Regions from separate parts of the Pantoea anthophila genome, predicted to be linked through region 1. Evidence: riboswitches for the same ligand, from Rfam matches in the RefSeq annotation. Region 1 holds a riboswitch; each other region holds the start of a gene.
What was found. Region 1 has a riboswitch for thiamine pyrophosphate ahead of thiM (hydroxyethylthiazole kinase). Riboswitches for the same ligand answer to the same signal wherever they lie in the genome.
Positions count from the first base shown of each region.

Region 2: it holds a riboswitch for thiamine pyrophosphate, as region 1 does, so the genes downstream of both, tenA (thiaminase II) here and thiM (hydroxyethylthiazole kinase) in region 1, are expected to answer to the same signal.
Region 3: it holds a riboswitch for thiamine pyrophosphate, as region 1 does, so the genes downstream of both, OJ965_RS01990 (FAD-dependent oxidoreductase) here and thiM (hydroxyethylthiazole kinase) in region 1, are expected to answer to the same signal.
Region 4: it holds a riboswitch for thiamine pyrophosphate, as region 1 does, so the genes downstream of both, thiB (thiamine ABC transporter substrate binding subunit) here and thiM (hydroxyethylthiazole kinase) in region 1, are expected to answer to the same signal.

Region 1 covers NZ_CP110473.1:1,359,030-1,364,900, forward strand. Annotated here, with positions in the region: gene ahpF (alkyl hydroperoxide reductase subunit F) at 1-693, shown strand, start outside; gene OJ965_RS08880 (AEC family transporter) at 757-1,716, opposite strand; gene OJ965_RS08885 (hypothetical protein) at 1,816-2,013, opposite strand; TPP riboswitch at 2,320-2,416, shown strand; gene thiM (hydroxyethylthiazole kinase) at 2,451-3,248, shown strand; gene thiD (bifunctional hydroxymethylpyrimidine kinase/phosphomethylpyrimidine kinase) at 3,235-4,035, shown strand; gene OJ965_RS08900 (GntR family transcriptional regulator) at 4,093-4,779, opposite strand; gene OJ965_RS08905 (mannitol dehydrogenase family protein) at 4,880-5,871, opposite strand, start outside.
Region 2 covers NZ_CP110471.1:136,431-142,301, reverse strand. Annotated here, with positions in the region: gene OJ965_RS00680 (6-phospho-beta-glucosidase) at 24-1,454, shown strand; TPP riboswitch at 1,561-1,663, shown strand; gene tenA (thiaminase II) at 1,734-2,435, shown strand; gene OJ965_RS00670 (ABC transporter ATP-binding protein) at 2,432-3,172, shown strand; gene OJ965_RS00665 (ABC transporter permease) at 3,169-3,927, shown strand; gene OJ965_RS00660 (ABC transporter substrate-binding protein) at 3,952-4,887, shown strand; gene OJ965_RS00655 (sensor domain-containing phosphodiesterase) at 4,924-5,871, opposite strand, start outside.
Region 3 covers NZ_CP110471.1:420,745-426,615, reverse strand. Annotated here, with positions in the region: gene OJ965_RS02010 (GFA family protein) at 1-171, shown strand, start outside; gene OJ965_RS02005 (P-loop NTPase family protein) at 214-768, opposite strand; gene OJ965_RS02000 (alkene reductase) at 987-2,105, shown strand; gene OJ965_RS01995 (ArsR/SmtB family transcription factor) at 2,122-2,439, shown strand; TPP riboswitch at 2,547-2,667, shown strand; gene OJ965_RS01990 (FAD-dependent oxidoreductase) at 2,752-3,735, shown strand; gene thiS (sulfur carrier protein ThiS) at 3,725-3,922, shown strand; gene OJ965_RS01980 (thiazole synthase) at 3,925-4,683, shown strand; gene OJ965_RS01975 (HesA/MoeB/ThiF family protein) at 4,693-5,661, shown strand; gene OJ965_RS01970 (ASCH domain-containing protein) at 5,670-5,871, opposite strand, start outside.
Region 4 covers NZ_CP110473.1:3,260,341-3,266,211, reverse strand. Annotated here, with positions in the region: gene thiP (thiamine/thiamine pyrophosphate ABC transporter permease ThiP) at 1-1,230, opposite strand, end outside; gene thiB (thiamine ABC transporter substrate binding subunit) at 1,206-2,192, opposite strand; TPP riboswitch at 2,239-2,341, opposite strand; gene sgrR (HTH-type transcriptional regulator SgrR) at 2,377-4,038, opposite strand; gene OJ965_RS17810 (MFS transporter) at 4,294-5,472, shown strand; gene leuD (3-isopropylmalate dehydratase small subunit) at 5,781-5,871, opposite strand, start outside.

The sequences.
Region 1 (5,871 bases):
CTGATCCCGGCGGCGAAAGAGGGCGGACTGCACGCCATCGAAACCGCCTCCGGTGCCGTACTGAAATCACGCAGCATCATCCTGGCGACCGGCGCACGCTGGCGTAACATGGGCGTGCCGGGTGAAGAAGAGTATCGCACCAAAGGTGTTACCTACTGCCCGCACTGTGATGGCCCGCTGTTTAAAGGCAAGCGCACCGCGGTCATCGGCGGCGGTAACTCTGGCGTGGAAGCGGCAATTGATCTGGCCGGTATCGTGGAACACGTGACCCTGCTGGAGTTTGCTGGTGAGATGCGTGCTGACCGCGTGCTGCAGGATAAACTGCGCAGCCTGAAGAACGTTGATGTGATCCTGAACGCGCAGACCACGGAAGTGAAAGGCGACGGCAGCAAAGTGACCGGTCTGCACTACATTGACCGTACGACGCAGACCACCCATGAGCTGCCGCTCTCCGGTATCTTTGTCCAGATCGGTCTGTTGCCGAACACCCCATGGCTGGAAGGCGCGGTTGAGCGCAACAAAATGGGCGAAATCATCATCGATGCGAAATGCGAAACCAGCCTGAAAGGCGTCTTCGCAGCAGGCGACTGCACCACCGTGCCGTACAAGCAGATCATCATTGCCAGCGGCGAAGGTGCGAAAGCGTCACTGAGTGCCTTTGACTATCTGATCCGTACCAAAACGGCTGAGTAAGTTTCATCAGCCAGGCAATAAGCCCTTCAGCCCCTGTGCTGAGGGGCTTTTTTTATGCGCCTGTTAATAGCCCGCCAGCGTCATCAGCATCATCCATACCGGCGTCGTCACGGCCGCAAACACCGTAGAGAAAAGCATACTGGCCGCCGCCGGGCCGGTAATGACATTGAATTTCTGCGACATCAGATAGACGTTAACCCCGACCGCCATCGACCCCAGCAGCACCACCACTTTACTCTCCAGCGGAGGCAAACCGGTCAGCCACGCGATAGCCCATACCGTCATCGGTTGCAGAACCAGCTTCAGCAGGCAGATCGTATAACTCTCTTTTAAACCCTCCCGCACCCGATAATGTGCCAGGCTCATGCCCAGCGTGACCAGCGACAGGGGGGCCGCCAGCGAGGCCAGCATCCGCAGCGGTTCAGCGGCGATCTGCGGCAAGGGGTGCTGCAGAAAGCTCCAGGCCGTGCCGCTGAGAATGCCGACGATCAGCGGATTCTTCAGCACGCCGATCAGGGTGCGCCAGAGACCTGTCAGGGAAAAGCTGCCCTGTTTTGCCCACTCGACCGAAACGGTCAGCAGGGTCCAGAGAATCAGGCTGTTAAACACCAGCACCAGCGCCACCGGTGGCAGCGCTTCTGGCCCGAGCAGGACGGTAGCCACCGGGATCCCCAGCATCACGTTGTTGGAGAAGATCCCCCCCAGCGCAAAGACCGAGGCGGCCACGCCGTCAAGCTGAAACAGCCGTGTCGCCAGCAGGCGTCCCACGATAAACACCAGCAGGCAACTGCCAAAAAAGGCCAGCAGCAGGCGCGCATCCACCGGCGGGCTTTGCGAGAAGGTACTCATCACCCGAAACAGCATGCAGGGCAGCGCAACGTTAAACACAAAGCGGTTCATGCCTTCGCTGATGCTGGCAGGCCATTTCCCGAAGCGTGTCAGCCCATATCCGAGCAGGATCAGGATAAACAGCGGGGCTGACAGGTAAATCTGATGGCTCAGGCTTTCAAACAGCAGTGGCATAAGAGGCGTCTGGGTAAACCATGGATAGTTACCAGACTAACAAATCGCTAACTAACTGTTAACTCATCCCTGCTTTGGAACAGGCCGTCGGGCGGGCTGTCAGCCTAACCAGCGACGCGCCTGCTGGTCACTGATGTCCCGGTAATAAACACGATGGATAGTTTCGCCGCAGCCCGCACAACGGGCCGAGATATAGGTGGAAAGGTAATGTCGGCCATTAGGGGCGATGGCGCCCTGGCGTTCGATTTGAACATCCTGCCATCGATGGCGGTGAGGAATAAGCGCTGACAATCGCATCATACATCCTGAGTAGTATGAAGTTCCGCTTCAGGAGTCGATAACTCCATGAAATAAGGTGTTTTTTTACAACGGTGTTTCGCGCAGGTTAATTATTATGAAATGGTCAGAGTCTGAGCGATGGCCAGTACCCATCAGGCCTGACAGCAGGAGTACCTCTTAAGAGGTATCCCTGAGGCCCGCAGCATTAAGCCTTTTTTTGCACTATGGAACGTTGATCGGGATCATGCGTAAGGTTCCGTTCCGGTCATTTCGCTGGCGGCTGTTGCTTGCTTTCAGAGAACGGCTTGCCTATGCTGCAAACCGTAATTCGACTCGGGGTGCCCTTCTTTGTGAAGGCTGAGAAATACCCGTATTACCTGATCTGGATAATGCCAGCGTAGGGAAGTCTGATGCCTGACCGCATTCGCCTTCTTGTCCGCCGGTTGGGAGCTACGATGATACAGCCATCTCAACACCTTTCTGCCGCGCAGTTCGCGCCCCTTCTGCACACCTTTCGCCGTCAGTCACCGCTGGTGCACTGCATGACGAATGACGTGGTGCAGAACTTTACCGCCAACGTCCTGCTGGCACTCAATGCGTCACCCGCGATGGTGATCGATGCTGACGAAGCGGCACAGTTCAGCGGCTTTGCGGATGCCCTGCTGATTAACGTCGGGACGCTGACGCCCGAGCGTCAGCGGGCGATGCAGGCAGCGGTTAGCGCGGCGCGGGAGGCGGGCACGCCCTGGACGCTCGATCCGGTCGCTGTCGGTGCCCTGACGCTGCGCAGCGACTTCTGCCAGCAATTATTAAGTCAGCAACCGGCGGTGATACGCGGCAATGCGTCAGAGATTCTGGCGCTGGCGCAGCAGGCCAGTGGCGGACGCGGCGTGGATACGCTGCACCCGGCAGATGCGGCGCTCGACGCGGCGCGGCAGCTGGCGAAAGAGTGGAACACGCGGGTCATCGTCACCGGTGAAGTGGACTACGCAACTGATGGTCAGCGCACTTTTGCCATTCGTGGCGGCTCTCCCATGCTGACGCGGGTTGTGGGAACCGGCTGTGCGCTTTCGGCGGTCGTGGCCGGGTTCAGCGCACTGCCCGGCGATGGCCTGCTGAATATTGCCGCGGCCTGTCAGGTGATGGCGACTGCCGGTGAAAAGGCTGCGGGGCAGGCGACTGGGCCGGGCAGCTTTGCCACGGCGTTTCTGGATGCACTCTGGACCCTGGAGGGCAATCATGAAACGCATTAATGCCCTGACCATTGCCGGCACCGATCCCAGCGGTGGCGCAGGGATCCAGGCCGATCTGAAAACGTTCTCGGCGCTGGGCGCTTATGGCACCAGCGTCATCACCGCGCTGGTGGCACAAAATACGCAGGGCGTGCAGGCTGTTTATCGCATCGAACCGGACTTTGTCGCCGCCCAGCTCGATTCTGTGCTGAATGACGTGCGTATCGACAGCGCGAAAATCGGCATGCTGTCAGAAACGGCTATCGTGGAGCAGGTGGCGGCGCGGCTGAAGCAGGCGGCGATCCCTTTTGTGGTGCTGGATACCGTGATGGTGGCGAAAAGTGGTGATGCGCTGCTCTCACCGGACGCCGTCGCCAGCGTTCGTGAGCGGTTGCTGCCGCAGGTTTCGCTGATCACTCCGAACCTGCCAGAGGCGGCGGCCCTGCTGGGTTGCGCCATTGCCACCGATGAGACGGAGATGCGCGAACAGGGGCGGGCGTTGCTGGCGCTGGGCTGTCAGGCCGTGCTGATGAAAGGAGGGCATCTTACGGCAGCGGAGAGTCCCGACTGGCTGATTACACCATCGGCAGAGCAGCGGTTCAGTACAACGCGCGTGAAGACCCGTCATACGCATGGCACCGGCTGCACGCTGTCGGCGGCACTGGCCGCATTGCGTCCGCGTCATGACGGATGGGAGACGACGATTGAGGAAGCGAAAAACTGGCTGCAGCAGGCGCTGATGCAGGCGGATTCGCTGGAGGTCGGGAAGGGCATCGGGCCGGTTCACCATTTTCATCAATGGTGGTAAGAGAGACTGCCCGTCTCGCCCGGATAATCAGGCGAGGCGGGAACCCTCGGGAGGGATTCAGGGGGCTTCAAACCAGGCGCTGTTGCGCTCAGCAATCGGGGTGATGGAGAAGATCATCTCCTGCAGGTGATGACGCATGGCCGCTTCGGCGGCATCGGCATCATGCTGTTTCAGGGCGGCATAAATCTCTTCATGCTGCTCAATGACCTTTTCCGGCGGTGAGACTTCACTCAGCGTCAGGAAGCGCACCCGATCCATCGTCGCTTTGATATTCTCGACCGTTTCCCAGGCCAGCTTGCAGTCAATGCTTTCCGCGATCAGACGATGAAACTCATCGTCAAGCGTGAGGAACGCCTGGCTGTCATGCCGCTCCGCCGCCATCCGCTGCAGTTGCAGATTGTGCTCCAGCGTCATCAGCGCCGAATCACCAATTTCCAGCGCGGCACGACGAACCACCGACACTTCCACCGCCTCACGGATAAAGCGGCCATCCGCGACCCGCTTAGCGGAGATTTTACGCACGAACGTGCCGCGCTGCGGCAATACCTGTACCAGTCCGGCTTCCGCCAGCTTGATAAACGCTTCGCGCACCGGCTGACGTGAAACGCTGAAGCGTGCGGAGACCTCTTTCTCAGAGAGCAGCGAACCTGGCTGAATCGCGCAGGTGACAATATCTTTGCGCAGATAACGGTAAATCTGCTGATTGACCGGTTCGCTGGTGGTAATGGTATAGGCGCTCGACATGCAGCAATATCCCTATTACGGCTGGCAGACGCCAGCGCGTTGGCAAAGTGTCAGTCTAATCAGCACGCTGCGTCTGCGCCAGCGCTTTATTGTCCCGCCTTCAGCCGCGATTCAGGCACTGATGCACAGTGGCACGCGCGCCCTCGGTGGTCAGTTGCTGATACCAGGCCGTCAGTCGGGCGACCACGTCGTCGTTCTGCAGCAAATCATCGCCAAACACTTCGCGGAGGGCGAGCAGCGCCCGCACGCGCGCTTCACCCTCTTCGCTGGCGGCAACGCACTCCGCCAGTTTTTTCTGCATCGGATCACGGATCTCAATCGGCTGGCCCTGTTCATCAACGCCGCCCACATAGCGCATCCAGCCCGCGACGCCAAGCAGCAGCAGGTCGCAGCGGCTGCCACGCTGCAGGTGCCAGCGCAGACTGTCGAGCAGGCGCTGCGGCAGTTTTTGTGTACCGTCGGTGGCGATCTGCCCTGTGCGATGTTTAATCGCACGGTTTTCATAGCGGGCGATCAGCGAATCGGCATAGGCATTGAGATCCACGCCCTGGGTGCGCAGCGTCGGGGCCTGTTCATCAATCATCAGTGAACGGGCGGCGGCGCGGAAATGGGGATCGGCCACACAGTCGCTGATGTACTCATACCCCGCCAGAAAGCCGAGGTAGGCCAGGAAAGAGTGACTGCCATTCAGCATGCGCAGTTTCATCTCTTCATAGGGCAGTACATCACTGACCAGTTCCGCACCCGCTTTCTCCCACGCCGGGCGACCATTAACGAAGTTATCTTCTATCACCCACTGAAAGAAGGGTTCTGCTTCAATCGCGACCGGATCTTCACATCCCAGACGCTTGTGCAGCGCGGCCAGTGCGGTGTCGGTCATGGCCGGAACGATGCGGTCCACCATGGTGGAGGGGAAGGTGATGTGCTGCTGAATGTACTCTGCCAGCGCAGGATCCTGACGCTCCGCCAGCTGGGTCACTACATTGCGGGTCACATGCCCATTTTCCGGCATGTTGTCACAGGACATCACGGTGAAGGGCGGTAATCCCAGCTCGCGGCGACGGCGGATCGCCGCCAGAATGACACCGGGCA
Region 2 (5,871 bases), on a different replicon from region 1:
AGCGACCCGGAAAAGAGGAATGCATGTCTGAATCAAGGTTTCCGCAAGGGTTTTTATGGGGCGGTGCACTGGCCGCCAACCAGAGCGAAGGCGGTTTTCGCGAAGGCGGAAAAGGGTTAACCACCGTCGATATGATCCCGCATGGCCCGCACCGGATGCCGGTCAAACTCGGTCTTGAAAAACGGTTTGCGCTTCGCGACGACGAGTTCTACCCGAGCCATAATGCGATCGATTTTTATCATCGCTACCGGGAGGACATCGCGCTGATGGCGGAGATGGGTTTCAGCGTGTTCCGCACCTCGATTGCCTGGAGCCGTCTCTATCCCAACGGCGATGAGCTGACACCTTGCCCGGAAGGCATTGCTTTTTACCGTTCGGTGTTTGAAGAGTGCCGGAAACATCAGATCGAACCGCTGGTCACCCTCTGCCATTTCGATGTGCCGATGCATCTGGTGACGGAGTATGGCTCGTGGCGTAACCGTAAAATGATCGACTTTTTTGCCCGCTATGCCCGCAGCTGTTTCGAGGCGTTTGATGGTCTGGTGAAGTACTGGCTGACCTTCAACGAGATTAATATCCTGCTCCACAGCCCCTTCTCGGGTGCCGGACTGGTGTTTGAACCCGACGAAAATCCGGAGCAGGTGAAATATCAGGCGGCGCATCATGAACTGGTCGCCAGCGCGCAGGTGACCCGCATTGCGCATGAGGTCAATCCGGCTAACCAGGTTGGCTGCATGCTGGCGGGCGGCAACTTCTACCCCTGGTCGAGTAAACCGGAGGATGTCTGGGCCGCGCTGGAGAAAGATCGCGAAAACCTCTTCTTTATTGATGTGCAGGCACGCGGCGCCTATCCCGCCTACGCGGCCCGGCTGTTTCGGGAGAAAGGCGTAACGCTGAAGATCGAGGAGGGTGACGCAGAGATTCTGAAAAACAGCGTCGATTTTGTTTCGTTCAGCTACTACGCCTCACGCTGCGCCTCGGCGGAGATGAACGAGCAGAACAGCAGCGCCGCCAATGTGGTGAAGTCTCTGACGAATCCCCATGTGCCGCGCAGTGAATGGGGCTGGGGCATCGATCCACTCGGATTACGGATCACCATGAACATGATGTATGACCGCTATCAGAAGCCGCTTTTCCTGGTCGAAAATGGTCTGGGCGCACGCGATGAACCCGATGCCAGTGGCGAAATCCATGACGACTACCGCATCAGCTATCTGCGTGAACACATCCGCGCGATGGGTGACGCGATTGAAGATGGCGTGCCGGTCATGGGCTACACCAGCTGGGGCTGCATCGATCTGGTGGCGGCCTCAACCGGCGAGATGAGTAAACGCTACGGTTTTGTCTATGTTGACCGCGACGATCTCGGGCGTGGTACGCTGGCCCGCACGCGTAAAAAGTCATTCTGGTGGTATAAGAAGGTCATTGCCAGCAACGGAGCCGATCTAGAGTGACAACGTCACTTATTGAGTATTGTGTCTGCGGTGATACGCCTGTCAGCGACACCGCAGGTATGCAGTCAACCTGCCGTTGTACTCTGCCGGTAATTATCGTATAACCGATGTCTCCGAGGGGTGTCCTGTCATGGGCTGAGATGGCGTAAGCCGAACCCTTTGAACCTGATCTGGGTCATGCCAGCGAAGGGACGGGTCGGCAGATATTTCTGCGTCATCTCCTGCATCACTCCCTGTTCCAGCCCGTATGCCCGGATCTCCATTGTGACAGGAGATCTGATGACACATCCGCTTTTCGAAACCGGCTTTTACGGTCGTCTGCGTCAACAGGCTGGCCCTCACTGGCATGCCTATGTGGCACATGACTTTGTACAGCAGCTCGGTCAGGGTACGCTGCCCCCCGCCGCGTTTCGCCATTATCTCACCCAGGATTATCTGTTTCTGCTGCACTTCGCCCGCGCCTGGGGCCTGCTGATAAGCAAGCTCTCCGCACCGGACGCCCTGCGCAGCGCGACGGCGTCGCTCAACGCCATCGTCAGCGAACTGCCGCTGCATCTGGACTACTGCCAGCAGTGGGGCATCAGCGAAGCGGCAATGGCGAGCGAACCGGAGGCGGTGGAAACGCTCAACTACACCCGCTATGTGCTGGATGTGGGCCACAGCGGCGATGCGCTGGAGTTGCTGACCGCGCTGATGCCCTGTGTCGCCGGGTACGCTGAAACGGGTCTGACCCTGCTACAGGATCCTGCAACCCGCTTCAGCGATAATCCTTATGCGGCGTGGATAGAAAACTACGGCGATGAGTCCTATCTGAACGGCGTTCGCAACGCCCTTTCGTTGTTTGAAACCCTGGCGGGCGAGCGTGCGGCTGAGCAGCGTTTTGCCTCACTGGCGCAGATTTTCACTACCGCCACACGGCTGGAATCCGCGTTCTGGCAGATGGGACTGAATCATGCGGCCAGTCTGCAGGTCCGCCCATGATTGCGTCAGCCTGTTCGGCGCCGCCTGGTATCGCAATCCGTCAGCTGTCACTCAGGTTGGGTCAGCAGCAGCTCTTCAGCCAGCTCACTCTGGAAATTGCGGGTGGCCAGTTTACAGCGTTGCTGGGTGCGAGCGGCGTGGGTAAAAGCAGTCTGATGCGGGTGATTGCCGGTCTGTTACCGCCTTCCTCCGGCCAGGTCAGCGGCAGTGATGGCCTGCCGCTGACCGGACGCATCGCCTGGATGGGACAACAGGACTTGCTCTATCCGTGGCTGACAGTGGAGCAGAACGTTTGTCTGGCCAGCCGCCTGAACGGAGAGAAGCCGGATCGTGAGCGGGCGCAGCACCTGCTGGCGCGTGTCGGTCTGAGTCGTTATGCCACCGCACGGCCCGCGACGCTCTCCGGCGGGATGCGTCAGCGCGCCGCACTGGCTCGCACCCTCTATACCCGCCAGCCCGTGGTGCTGATGGATGAACCCTTCTCTGCGCTGGATGCCCTGACCCGCAGTCAGATTCAGACGCTGGCCGCGGAAGTGCTGGCCGGACACACCGTGTTGCTGATAACGCATGATGCCGCAGAAGCCTGTCGATTGAGTCATCATCTGCTGGTAATCGGCCCGACGGGTATCGAAGCCTCTCCCTCCCTCCAGGGGCAGCCTCCACGGGCGGCAGAGGATGTCAGCGTCATCCGGAGTCAGGCTGCCCTGCTGAATCAGCTGAGCAGGTTAGCTGGATGACGTCAGGACAACGATCTGGCGGACTACGCCGGGGTGTGACGCTTTTTACGGGCCTCATCGGATTGTGGTGGCTCGTTTCCCTTTCCGTCCCCGCTTTTTTGCTGCCCTCACCCCCGGCGGTCGCCACCGCGCTCTGGCAGAACGCCCGCTATCTCAGCCAGCACAGCCTCATCACCCTGACGGAGATCCTCAGCGGCATGGCACTGGGCGTGCTGCTGGGTGCCCTGCTCGCGCTGGGGATGTCCTTTTCGCCGCGGTTGCAGCGCTGGATGATGCCGCTGGTGATCACCAGTCAGGCGATCCCGGTGTTTGCGCTGGCGCCCCTGCTGGTGCTGTGGTTCGGCTTCGGGATGAGCGCCAAAGTTGCAATGGCGGTGCTGGTGATTTTTTTCCCGGTGACCTCCGCCTTTTTTGATGGCCTGCGCCGCGTCCCGCCCGGCTATCTCGATCTGGCCCGCACGCTGGGCGCCTCACGCGCGACTCAGCTGCGTCATGTCAGGCTGCTGGCGGCACTGCCCGCGCTGGGGTCCGGTTTACGGATGGCGGCCGCGGTGGCCCCGATTGGCGCCATTATCGGAGAGTGGGTGGGTTCAGCGGAAGGACTGGGCTACGTCATGCTGAATGCCAATGCCCGGATGCAGAGTGATCTCTGCTTTGCCGCGCTGTTCATTCTGGTGCTGATGACGCTGCTGCTGTGGCTGTTCATCGATTTTCTGCTCCGTCGCCTGATTAGCTGGGCCCCCGAAACGGATTAATGACCTTAACTGACGAGAAAAAGTATGACGAAAATACCGCTCTTTACCCTGCTGCTGGGTGCCGCCTTCGCCACCCCCCTTCAGGCAATGGAAAAACTGACGCTGGTGCTCGACTGGTATATCAATCCCGATCACGCGCCGATCATGGTGGCACAGCAGACCGGCGCCTTTGCCGCAGAGGGGCTGGAGGTCAGCATCATTCCCCCTTCCGATCCGGCGCTGCCGCCGCGCCTGGTGGCCGCAAAGCAGGCAGACTTAGCCATCACTTACCAGCCTCAGCTGCATTTCTTTGCCGACCAGGGCCTGCCCCTGATGCGGGTCGGCACACTGATCAATACGCCACTGAATACGCTGATCACACTCGACAGATCGATGAAGAGTCCGGGGGCGTTAAAAGGCAAACGCATCGGCTATTCAGTCAGCGGTATTGAGCAGGCGACGCTGGCGACCATGCTGAGCCATGAGGGAGTAAAGGCCGATCAGGTGACGCTGATTAACGTCAACTTTCAGCTCACCAGCGCCCTGCTGACCGGAAAAGTGGATGCGGTGATCGGTGGCTATCGCAACATCGAAGCGCTGGAGATGAAAGATCAGGGGAAAGATCCTGTGGTGTTTAACGTTGAAGATTACGGCGTTCCGGCTTATGACGAGCTGATCATCGTGGCCCATCGCGATGAGGCGCATTCAGAAAAGATCAGAAAATTTCTGCGGGCACTGAAGAAGGGAAATGCGACGTTACAGGCCCAGCCTGAAGCGAGCTGGCAACAGTTTGCCCGCGCCCATCCGGGACTGAATACGCCGTTGAATCACCAGTCATGGATGGCGACGCTGCCGCTGTTCGCCTCCGATCCGGCAAAACTGGATCGCGCACGCTATCAGGCTTATGAACAATTTCTCTTCGATAACCAGCTGATTAAACGCATGACCCCGGTTGATCGCTACGCCACTGACAGCGAATAAGAGACCGGCCCGCAGCGTGCGCCGCGGGCCGATTTCCTAGCGGACCTTCTGATAGAGCCAGTGTTCGATGTCACTGGCGGGCAGCGGTTTTGAGAAGAAGTAACCCTGAATTTCGTCACAGCCGTAACTTTTCAGCAGTGCCAGCGTCGACTCGGTCTCCACCCCTTCAGCCAGTACGGTGTAGTTCAGCTCTTTCAGCATCTGAATAATGCACCTGACGATGATTTTAGATGCCTCATCCTCACCCATGCGCGAGATCAGGGAGCGATCGATTTTAATCACATCCAGCGGGATATCCTGCAGGTAGCTGATGTTGCTGTAGCCTACGCCGAAATCATCCAGTGAAATAACAAAGCCGTGCGATTTCAGTGCTTCCAGCCCCTTGATCCCCACATCGCTTCTGGTGATTAGTTCATTCTCAAGACATTCAATACCCATAATAGAGGCGGGGAGCTGCGCGGCCGTCAGTTTCGCCAGCAGGTTGTCGGCAAAATCTGCTTTTGAGAAATCACGTTCGCTGACGTTAATGGAGACCGGAATCAGATCGTATTCGCGATTCCAGCGCGCCAGTTGCTCTATCGTGTGATCGATGACCCAGTTGGTGAGATCGGAAATCAGATTCGTTTTACCCGCTAACGGAATAAATTCTGAAGGGAAAAGTTCACCCCGCTCAGGATGATTCCAGCGGATGAGTGCCTCCAGCCCGACAGTTTTGCCGGTTCTCAGGCAGATTTTGGGCTGCCAGGCGAGATAAAGCTCTTCATTTTTATGCAGCGCCTGCGCCAGATCGTTCATGATCATAAAGTCTTCGGTGCGGCGTGTATCGTAGCTCTCATCAAACACCATCGCGCTGAAGTTCTCATCAACCGCTTCGTGCAGCGCGCTTAACGCCTGACGCATCGTTTCATTGGCGTCCATCTGCGCTGGCACGAATTCGGTTTCGCCGGTGTGGACATCCAGATCGAGCGTAATATTTTCAGCCAG
Region 3 (5,871 bases), on a different replicon from region 1:
GTTCCGGTGGGTTTACTCAATGAGGCGGTGGATATGCAGTGTGTCGGCGACTTCTGCACTGATGATGCGATGCCCTGGGACACGACCCGCTCAGCAACCACCCATGCCGGACCGGTGCCGTCGCTGACGGCGCTGCTGACCCATCTGAAAATTGCTGATGAATCGCCATAGTTTCTCTGACGGTTTCTGTCTGCATTCCTGGCCGTTGGCTGGTTATGCTCCAGAGTGTTTTAGCTGAAGTCCCCACTCTTCCGCGCAGATATTCATGGCGCGAGGAGAACTGAGCAGCAGTTTTGGCAGCGTGAGCGAGTCATAGATCTGCCTGTGCCGCTTCCGGTTCTGAGGGGCGATGCGGGCAATGTAGTTTATCATCGCCAGGCTTACCGGCTCTCTGTTAGTCCTGAGTCCCCCGATCCGCGGCGTGGAGGAGTAGCATCGCCGGACATAGCGCAGCAGCGCTAAAGGCACGCTGACATCCAGAAGAATCAGTCCGGTGGCCCGGGCGAGCCGTGCTTCAATACACTTGGTGTAGTTGCCTTCCATGATCCATCTCTCCTGACTGACTGCTTCGGCGTGTAAACGAAGGAACACGTCCGGCTCCCTGGGCACCCACTGACTGCCTGGAATATGATGCAACTGATCCAGGTGCACCACAGGCAGACCTGTTTTGCGTGACAGGGCCTCAGCCAGCGTGGATTTTCCGCTGTTAGAAGGCCCGAGAATACAGATGCGTGGTCCCAGCGCGTCTGACGAGATTAGCCTGTTCACAGATAGCTCCCTGTTAAAATCCGGTAAATGCGCGCTGAGGGGGGTTGCGTCTGCATCCGGAACATAAATCTTACCCCACGGGTTCATCGCCTGGCGATAAGTCTCTCATAACCTGATGAAATCAGGCACAGGACAAATAAAAAGTCCGCAAACACATTTACAAATTTAAATGTGTAAATATAATATCGCCTCTTCAAACACCAGAGGATTTTTTTGTCATGCCATCACTTTTTACCCCCCTGAGCCTGGGCGACCTTCAGCTCCGTAACCGCATCGTTCTGCCGCCGCTGACCCGCTGCCGCAGTGAGCAGCCAGGCAATGTTCCCGGTCCGATGATGGTGGAATATTATCGCCAGCGCGCCGGTGCCGGACTGATGATCACTGAAGGCACCCAGATTGAGCCTCGCGGGCAGGGCTATGCATGGACGCCGGGGATACACAGTGAAGCGCAGATTGCGGGCTGGAAAAAAGTCACCGAAGCAGTGCATCAGGAAGGTGCCACTCTTTTCTGCCAGCTCTGGCACGTGGGGCGGGTGTCCCATAATGAACTTCAGCCAGGAAAAGAGGCCCCGGTTGCGCCGTCAGCGATAGCCGCCGATAACGTCCGGGTCTTTATTGAAACCGGACCGGGTGCCGGAATGTTAACCGCGCCCAGCGAGCCGCGGGCGCTGACGAACGCGGAAGTAAAAGAGATTGTGGCGCTTTACCGGCGGGCGGCGGAAAATGCCAAAGCGGCCGGGTTCGATGGCGTTGAGCTTCACTCCGCCAACGGCTATCTGATTAATCAGTTTATTTCTGAGCACACCAACTTCCGTACGGATGAATATGGTGGCTCGCCTGAGAATCGTCTGCGTTTTCTGCGTGAAGTGGTTGAAGCGGTAAGTTCGGTCTTTGGCAGTCATCGTGTCGGCGTCCGGTTTGCCCCGCTTTTCAGCAGCACGGACGAAGATCGTGTCTATCTGGGTCTGGTCGAAAGTGATCCGCATGCGACTTATATCCGCGCTGCGCAGCTGCTCAATGAGCTGGAAATTGGTTATCTCTCTATCGCCGAGGCGGACTGGGATAACAGTCCTGACCTGCCGGAGAGTTTCCGGATTGCGCTGCGGGAAACCTTCCGCTCGCCCATTATCTACTCAGGCCGTTACACCGCCGAAAAAGCCCAGCGGATGCTGGATAAAGGCTGGGGTGACCTGTTTGGTTTTGGCCGCACCTTTATCGCCAACCCCGATCTGCCCGCGCGGATTAAAGCAGGCAATCCGCTGAATCCGGTGGACCACACCTCCCTGTATGGCGGAACGGAGAAAGGGTATACTGACTACCCTGTTTATCCATCCTGATGTTTTGTGAGGCGGCATGTCACCCGAAGAGGCCCTGAAGTTACTGGCCAATCCCACCAGAATGGCCGTACTGATGTGGCTCAAAAACCCTGACGAAGCGTTTGCGGGCTATGTCCAGCTCTATCCCTTCGACCAGTATGGCGTCTGTGCCAGTCTCATCCAGGACAAGGCGGGCTTATCGCAGCCCGCCACCTCGTTATGCCTGAAAGCCCTGCAGAGTGCCGGACTGGTGGAAACCAGCAAAGTGGGTAAATGGACCTACTATCGCCGCGCCGAGCCGCGTATTCGGGAAGTCACCGACGCAGTGACGCACTCCCTGCAGGCGCTGCTATAGACGTCGCCGCGCGCCTCTGATTCGGTAACGACATCTTTCCATATCTCTCTCTTTCTGCGTCATGCCCCTGCACACTGCTTGACGAAGCTGTTCGCTTCACTTACAACTAAACCCGTCAGGGGAGTCTCGCCGGAGAGACTGAGAGGCTGATAGCGCACCCGCGCGGCTCAGCGACCCTTAGAACCTGACCCAGTTGATACTGGCGTAGGAAGACGGGTATCGCATCAGATACTTGCCGCAGGAGCGCATTCGCGTCGCTTCTGCCTATTCCCTCTGTATCACGGGTCTTCGTTAACGGATAACGAGGCGAATGTGACCCACTCAATCCTGAATCTCTCTTCTTCTGTGGCGGGCAGCCAGGGCCGCTGGTCGGTGCTGGGCAGCGGCGTCGCCGGACTCTGTGTCGCCACCCTGCTGGCGGAACGGGGAGAAGCTGTCGAAATTATTGCTCAGCCTGACTGCCGGGCAGCCTCGCACTGGGCGGGCGGCATGCTCGCGCCCTGGTGCGAGGCAGAAAGTGCACCGCCAGAGGTGATCGAATGGGGCCAGCATGCCGCGGGCTGGTGGGCAAAGCGTGTGGATGGCGTGGTGCAGCAGGGCACGCTGGTGGTTGCACCGCCGCGTGACAGCCGTGAGCTGACGCGCTTTGCCAGCATGACGCAGCAGCATCAGTGGGTGGCCCCCGGCGACGTTGAGCCGGCGCTGGAAAACCGCTTCGCACGCGGCCTTTTTTTTGCCCGGGAAGCGCATCTCGACCCGCGTCGGGCGCTGCAGCAGCTGCAGGATACGCTCAAAGAGGCGGGCGTGCCGTTTCACAGCGGTCAGCCCGGCGGAAAGATTATCGACTGTCGCGGCATCCACGCCGCCGATCAGCAGCCCGCGTTGCGTGCCGTGCGCGGCGAAATGGTGATCCTCCATACCCCCGACATTTGCCTCTCCCGTCCCGTCCGGCTGCTCCATCCGCGCTTTCCCTGCTATCTGGTGCCTCGTGCCAATGGGCACTTCATGCTGGGTGCCACCATGGTCGAAAGCCATGATAGCAGCCCGATTAGCGCGAAAGCGATGATGGAGCTGCTGAGCGCCGCTTACAGCCTGCATCCGGCGCTGGCTGAAGCGCGGATCGTCGAGAGCGGTACCGGGTTGCGTCCTGCTTACCGGCAGAATCTGCCGGAGGTGCGCTACGAAAATGGCCGCTTCTCGCTCAACGGCCTCTACCGACACGGCTTTTTACTGGCCCCGATAATGGCTGAAAACCTTATGCGGCGACTGACTCAGGAGACACCCCATGCGAATTGAACTCAACGGACGCGCGATTGAAACCGGCGCAACGACCCTGGCGGAGCTGATGCAGGAGCAGCAGATCGATCCGCGCACCGTCGCCACCGCCCTGAACGGTGAGTTTGTGCCGCGCACCCGTTACGCCAGCCAGCGACTTGAGGCCGGGAATCAGCTGGAAATTCTGTCCCCGATGCAGGGAGGTTAATCATGTTCTATCAGTTTGCACCGACATCCCGTTTTCTGCTCGGCACCGCCGGTTACCCCTCGCCGGAGATTCTGCATCAGGCGATCGACGCGTCAGGCGCGGAGATCATTACCGTCAGCCTGCGACGGGAGGGGCGGGAAGGCGCGGCCTTTCGCACGCTGCTGCAACAGCTCAACAAACGGATTCTGCCGAATACGGCCGGCTGCCATTCGGTAAAGGAGGCGGTTACCACGGCGCAGATGGCGCGTGAACTGTTTGATACCCCCTGGATCAAGCTGGAGGTAATTGGTCATGCCGACACGCTGCAACCCGACCCCTTTGCCCTGGTGGAAGCCGCCCGCATTCTCTGCGCTGACGGATTTCAGGTGTTTCCCTACACCACGGAAGATCTGATTGTCGGTGAAAAACTGCTGGAAGCCGGCTGTGAAGTGCTGATGCCCTGGGGGGCGCCGATTGGCTCCGGCCAGGGACTGCGCAATATCGAGGGGCTGCGCGCCATGCGTGCCTGGTTTAAGGATATTCCGCTGATTATTGATGCGGGGATCGGCGCGCCGGGCCAGGCGGCTCAGGCGATGGAGATGGGTTTTGATGGCGTATTGCTCAACACGGCCGTAGCAAAAGCTCGCGATCCGGTCCGGATGGCCGGCGCCTTTGCCGCCGCGATCCATGGCGGACATGAGGCGTTTCAGGCCGGGCTGATGGAGCAGCGCGATATGGCGTCGGCCTCCACGCCCCTGTTTGGTCTGGCACAGTTCAGTTAAGGAGCGACAATGGATCGTTATCAGCGACAGACGATGTTACCGGAAATTGGTGAGGCGGGGCAGCAGCGACTGAGCAGGGCGCGGGTGCTGGTTGTGGGCGCGGGCGGTCTCAGTGCCACGCTGCTGCCCCTGCTGGCAGGTGCCGGGGTAGGGTTCATTCGTCTTTACGACGGCGATCGGGTTGAACTGCACAATCTTCACCGGCAGACGCTGTTTGGCGTGGACGATGTCGGGCAGCCAAAAGCCCTCTGCGCACAGCGGGCACTGGCGCAGCGAAACCCTGAGTGTGAAGTCGACGCGCATCCGCAGTCACTGAGCGCCAGTCTGCTGCCGCAGGCGCTGGCGGAGATTGATGTGGTGGTGGATGCGGCGGATAACTTTGCCATTACCTATCAGCTTTCGGACGCCTGTTATCCGCGCGGCCTGCCGCTGATCTGCGCCTCAGTGCTGGGGCGTAAAGGTTATGTCGGCGGATTCTGCGGCGGTGCGCCCGGCTATCGCGCGCTGTTTCCGCACTTGCCCACTGCATCGGCTGACTGTAACACCGCGGGCGTTATGGGGCCTGCGGTGGCCACGCTGGGGGCCATGCAGGCACAGATGGTGCTCACGGTATTGCTGAAACTGACGCCTTCACCGCTGGGTTGTATGATCCACTGCGACCTGGCCTCGTGGCATATGCGACAGTTCCGCTTTGACGATGCCCCGGAACCGGAGGCGCCGGGCACGCCGTTCATCGACCAGGCCATGCTCACCGGTGAGGACTGCATTGTGGAGTTGCGCAGCGCCGAAGAGGCCCCGGTCAGCGTGGCGGAAGGGGCGTTGCGCATTCTGCCAGAGCAGATCGCCAGCTGGCAGCCGCCTGCCGATCGACGCGTGGTCCTGGTGTGCGCCAGCGGAATGCGGGCCGCGCGTGCGGCTGAAAATCTTGCCGCACGCGGGGTCACGCGTCTGGCGCTGATGGCGGCAAAGGCGCTGTAACTGCCGGTTCAGATCACCTCGACCAGCTGGAACGTTTCGAAAATCAGCTCCATCTCAGGGTGAAAAGAGCCTTCCCGCTGAAAGTATCGCTGATGTTCCTGACGCCAGTAGTCGAGGCTGAGATCGCCTTCACCTTCAAGCATCGCCATCTCCGGCGTCACCCGGTCAAAGCGCGTCAGGAACAGCCCGGTGGTGCGGATCACGCAGACG
Region 4 (5,871 bases), 1.9 Mb from region 1:
AAACATCACCAGCCCTTCGGCGGAGTCGGGGAGGCCGATGGTGGCGTTGAACAGCAGGAAAAAGCCGGTGGCGAGCACAATGCCCGGCATCGCCAGAATCAGCATTCCGCTGGTGTCGATAAGCGTGGCCGCCGCCAGATGCTGGCGCAGACGCAGCTCGCGGCTGCTCCAGAGCAGCATCATGGTCAGCACCACGCAGATTAATCCGGCCCCGGTGGCGATGCGTAATGAGGTCAGGGTTGCCCGCCAGAGAGCAGGCTGAGCCAGCGCACCGCGCACTCCGCCATGCAGACCCTCCACAATCACCGCCGCCAGCGGAGGCAGTAGCAGGAGCAACGCCAGCAGGATGAGCAGCGCATCGCTGAGCTGTGCGCCCCACGAATCCTGCGGATCGCGCCAGCCCTTCAGCTGACGGGTGCCGGCGGGGATCGCCTTACTGAAGCGCTGGCTGAGCAGCACCAGCGTCAGGCAGCAGCCGAGCTGAATCAGCGCCAGCAGCGCGGCACGGCCCGGATCGTAGTCATAACTCAGCGCCTGGAAAATCGCCAGTTCGAGCGTGGTAGCCTGCGGCCCGCCCCCCAGTGACAGCACGGTGGCAAAGCTGGCAAAGCAGAGCATAAAGATCAGCGCGCCGGTCGGCAGCAACTGACGCCGCAGCCACGGCCACTCCAGCAGGCGAAAATGGTGCCAGCCGCGCAGGTCGAGCTGCGCGGCGAGCTGACGCTGCTCGGCCGGAATGCTCTCCAGCGCCTGCAGCATCAGACGCGTCGCCAGCGGCAGATTAAAGAAGACGTGCGCCAGCAAAATGCCCGGCAGACCATAGGGTGAGAAGTGATAACCGATGCCCAGCAGCTGACAGAGTTGCGCCAGCCAGCCAACGCGGCCATAGACGGTTAACAGACCAAACACCGCCACCAGTACCGGCAGGACCAGGGTCATGGCACAGAGACGCAGCAGCAGCTGGCGGCCGGGAAAACGGCGTCGATAGAGCGCCCGCGCCAGCGGCACCGCAGGCAGCAGGGAGAGCAGGGCGGAGAGCAGCGCCTGACCGAAAGAGAAGCCGATTACGTGCCGCAGATACGCATCCTGCAGCACGCTGCGCCACTCCAGGCCTGGCGCGGCCATCCAGAGTGCGCCAAAGGCCAGCAGCGCCACGCCGGTTAGCAGCAGCGTGGCGAGCGAGCCGGGGATCAGCCAGCGCGGCATCAGCGGCTGACGGCGCGTTGCCACTGGCTGATCCAGCCTGAACGCTGTGTAGCCACCTCTTCAGGCGAGAACTGCAGGGCGGTGGACGGCACCGTCAGGCTGGCAAAACCGGCAGGCAGCGGCGTATCGATCACCGGGTACATCCAGTTGCCGGTGGGAATGGTGCGCTGGAACGCAGGCGAGACCATAAACTGCATGAACTGCTGTGCCAGCGCAGGCTGTTTACTGCTGGCTAACTGTGCGGCCACTTCCACCTGCAGATAGTGTCCTTCGGCAAACGGGGCGGCGGCGTAGTTCTCTTTTTTCTCTTCGATGATGTGGTAAGCCGGAGAGGTGGTGTAACTCAGCACCAGATCGCCTTCGCCCTTCAGGAACAGGCCATAGGCTTCGCTCCAGCCTTTGGTCACCGTTACGGTTTTCTGCGCCAGCTTCTGCCACGCCTGCGGAGCCTGGTCGCCGTAGACCTTCTGCATCCACAGCAGCAGGCCTAAGCCGGGGGTACTGGTGCGGGGATCTTCGTAGATCACCCGCCACTTTTCCGGGCTGTCGACCAGCTCTTTCAGGCTCCTGGGCGGGTTTTTCAGCCGGGTTTTGTCATAGACAAAGGCGAAGTAGCCATAGTCAAACGGCACAAAGGTGGTGTCGTGCCAGCCGCCAGGCAGGGTAAGTTTTGCGGTGTCGACCTGACTTTCAGCAAACAGACCGGTTTTCTGCGCCGCCTGCACCAGATTGTTATCCAGCCCCAGCACCAGATCCGCTTTGCTGTTTTTGCCTTCCATCCGCACGCGGTTCAGCAGCGAGACGCCATCTTCCAGCGTGACGAATTTCAGCTCACAGTTGCACTGCGCCTCAAAGGCTTTTTTTACCGCCGGGCCAGGGCCCCAGTCGGCAGAGAAGGAGTCGTAGGTGTAGACCGTGAGGACCGGTTTAGCCGCCAGAACGGGGGCGGAGAGTAACAGCAATACCGGCAGAACTTTGTTTAACACTTTGCGCTCCTTCAGGAGAATAGGGGATGAGTCGCAAAGGATCTGAGCACAACGGCCTCTCAAATCCCTACGTCGGTATTAACCGAATCAGGTTCGACGGGTCTCTCTCAGCTGCTTGCTGGTGGCAGGCGGCACCCCGTTGAGAACGTCACATTCTAGTCATTTCAGCGCCGTGGCGAAAGCGTCACAGTGCCGGCGGCGCAAACCAGGCCGATTTAAAATCAAACCAGCCCAGGGTATTCATCCGCACGCCACGCATGCTGCGCTGGCCCTCAAGCAATAGCCAGTGATGAAACAGCGGATGCAGGCCCGCCTCTTCAACCAGCTGTTTGCTCCACTCGGCCAGCGGCAGCGTTTTCTCGCGCCAGCGGGCCGCGTCACTGTGCCAGTCAATCGGCAGGCAGTGATGCAGCAGCGGGATCTCATACAGCTGGGCGAACAGCGACCAGTTCAGCGGCAGGGTAAAGTTGACGCTGCCGAGCCAGATATCACTCTCCGCGTCGCCCTGATACCAGCTTTCATAACTGATCTCACGGGTTTCCAGCGTGACGCCCTGTTGGGCCAGCAGGGGACGCAGCGCATTGGCGATGCCCTCATGCTCCACGTGCTGACTGTACCAGGTCAGCGTCAGATGGGTCAGGCCGGGCGGCTTTTCGACCGGGGTCAGGTCCCGGCGGTGGTGCCAGCGCGGCAGCAGGCCATAAGCCGGAAACCAGTATCGCTGATAGCCGACGCCCGCGTGGTTGAGCAGGGCGATAGGGTTAAAGAGATAACTGACCCAGCGCCTGACTGCCTCATTGCGGCCCTGCTCTGAACGCTGGTCAAACAGCAGATAGTAGCAGCCCTCTTCAAGGCGGCTCTCCTCCTGAATCTCATCCGCAGCGTCCCCCTGCAGGCGCACACCGGCATAGACCAGCTCATCGCTGATGTCGGGCAGCACCCAGATAGAGACATCATCGATCAGGGCGCGAAAGCCAAAGTAATCATCAAAGGCTTCAATCTTCAGCTGGCTCTCATGATTGCGGATCACCCGATAGGGGCCGGTGCCGATTGGCTGGCGGGCAAAATCCTGAATCGTCGGCCACTCGCGCGGCAGGATCATCGCGCTGACGCTGCCCAGCAGCCAGGGCAGGCCGTCGTCGGGCTGGCTCAGATGCACATCCAGCGTCCAGGGGGCGGGTGAGGAGATCTCCGCAATGTGGGAAAAGAGCGGATGAGGGCGCTGACGCTCCAGGGTGGCGATGACATCCGCCATCTCCAGCTCCCGACCGTGATGAAAACGAATGGCCGGACGCAGAAAGAAGCGCCAGTGAAGCGGGGAGGTCTGCTGCCAGTGATGCGCAATATCGGGCTCGATTTCCCCGTTTTCCTCATTTATCCGCGTCAGCCCATTAAAAATCTGTCGGGCGATGTGCGTTTCAGAGCGCCGCAGCGGCGAGCCAGGCAGCAGATTGAGCAGGGGACGATAGTAGAGCACCCGCAGGATATGCTTGCCCTGCCGGAAACTGCGGCCGAGATGCGCACTGATCATCTGCCGCACCTGATCCTTATCGCCCACCAGCTGGACCAGCTGATCGATGCGATCCTGCTCCAGCAGATCTTCGGCACGCTGCTGCTGTAAAGCCAGCCCGGTATAGCAGAACGTCAGATGTGACCGCCTGCCGCGTCCCGCTTCTGCCTGCCAGACCAGCCAGCCTGCCGCCTGCATCCGGTTGAGCAGATTGCGCATGTGGCGGCGCGAGCAGTGCAGCAGGTCAGCCAGTTCGCTGAGCGTAATGGCCTGCGACTGGCCCTGGCAGCTCTGCCACAGGCGAATGAATTGCTGCTTCAGACGGGACGAGGACATAAAAGAGGAACTCCTGCTGAAAAGCGCTCTGTTTTTTCTGCCTCATTTTAAGAGCAAACTTTGCGCTATGGGAAGAGCGGGAGGCATTCAGTCTGGAATGGCGTTCAACCCTGACTTCGCTGTTCAGCGGAGTGCTTTTCTGAGTAGGGTGCATTTACACCGCCAGCAGAGGATCTCTGCTGGCTTTTTTCATCGTGCGCGGTATGGTCTACCCTTCTTTTTTTCCTCTCTGTTTAGCCTCTAAGGGATTTCGCTATGAAATCGCTGTTAACGCGGCAGCGCCGCATCAATCCGGTTTACCTCGCTTTTATGGTCGCCTCGTTCATGCTGGGCGTGGCGGGCGCATTGCAGGCACCGACGCTGAGCCTGTTTCTGACGCGCGAAGTGCAGGCCCGCCCTTTCTGGGTCGGACTGTTTTTTACCATCAATGCGGTGGCCGGTATCCTGGTGAGCATGCTGGTGGCGAAGCGTTCGGACAGCGTGGGGGACCGCCGTAATATCATTCTGTTCTGCTGCCTGATGGCGCTGGTTAATGCGCTGCTGTTTGCCTTCAGTCGCCACTACCTGACGCTGATTACGCTGGGTGTGCTGCTGTCGGCGCTCGCCAGCGTTTCGATGCCTCAGCTCTTTGCGCTGGCACGGGAATATGCCGATCAGTCGGCGCGTGAAGCGGTCATGTTCAGTTCGGTGATGCGCGCGCAGCTGTCGCTGGCGTGGGTCATCGGGCCGCCGCTCTCATTTGCGCTGGCGCTGAACTATGGTTTTGTCACGCTGTTTATGGTGGCCGCCGCGCTGTTTCTGATCTGTATCCTGCTGGTCTGGTTTACCCTGCCGTCAGTGCCCCGTGCGCAGCCGCTGCTGCAAAGCGGCGGTCTGCCGCTAAACGGCTGGCGCGACCGGGATGTGCGCCTGCTGTTTATCGCCTCGGTGGTGATGTGGACCTGCAATACCATGTATATCATTGATATGCCGCTCTATATCAGTACGACGCTTGGCCTGCCGGAAAAGCTGGCGGGTCTGCTGATGGGCACGGCCGCCGGGCTGGAGATCCCGGTGATGCTGCTGGCCGGGCATTACGCCCGCCGCATGGGCAAGCGCCGGTTAATGCTGGTGGCGGTGGCCGCCGGAGTCCTGTTTTATCTGGGGCTGGTGCTGTTTAACTCCCGCACGTCACTGATGGTATTGCAGCTGTTTAATGCGGTGTTTGTCGGGATTATTGCCGGGATTGGGATGTTGTGGTTCCAGGATCTGATGCCGGGACGGCCTGGCGCCGCAACCACCCTGTTCACCAACTCCATCTCAACCGGCATGATTCTGGCCGGGGTGATTCAGGGTACGCTGAGCGAGCGGCTGGGACATGAGGCGGTCTACTGGCTGGCATTCGGGCTGGCGATTGTGGCGCTGGTGATGTCGGCACGGGTGCGCGACGTATAAAGAAGAAGGGCGACAGGATGTCGCCCTTTTTTTAACTATTGAGGAATCTGGACCGGTCGCTGTGATAGCGAGCCTGCTCAGGGAACACGGTCAGATCGGAAAGGCGCTTAAGCCAATCCCTGGCCGCTCGGCCCGCGCGATTACGCACCTCATCCATGAGGTGCGCCCGTAAACGGGCCAACGCATTGCGTTGTTCAAAAACGCTCCCGACGTTTTTGTCCCTGGCGCGGGACGCTTTCCTCCTCTGACCGTGTTCCCTGCGCGTTAAGCTAAATTGTTGCTGTCAGATTAGCCCTGTCTTAACGCAATCAGCGCAGGAAGGCGGGTTGATTCTGCTCATACTGCGAAATTGACGCTTCATGCTGCAGGGTCAGACCGATGCTGTCGAGGCCGTTGATC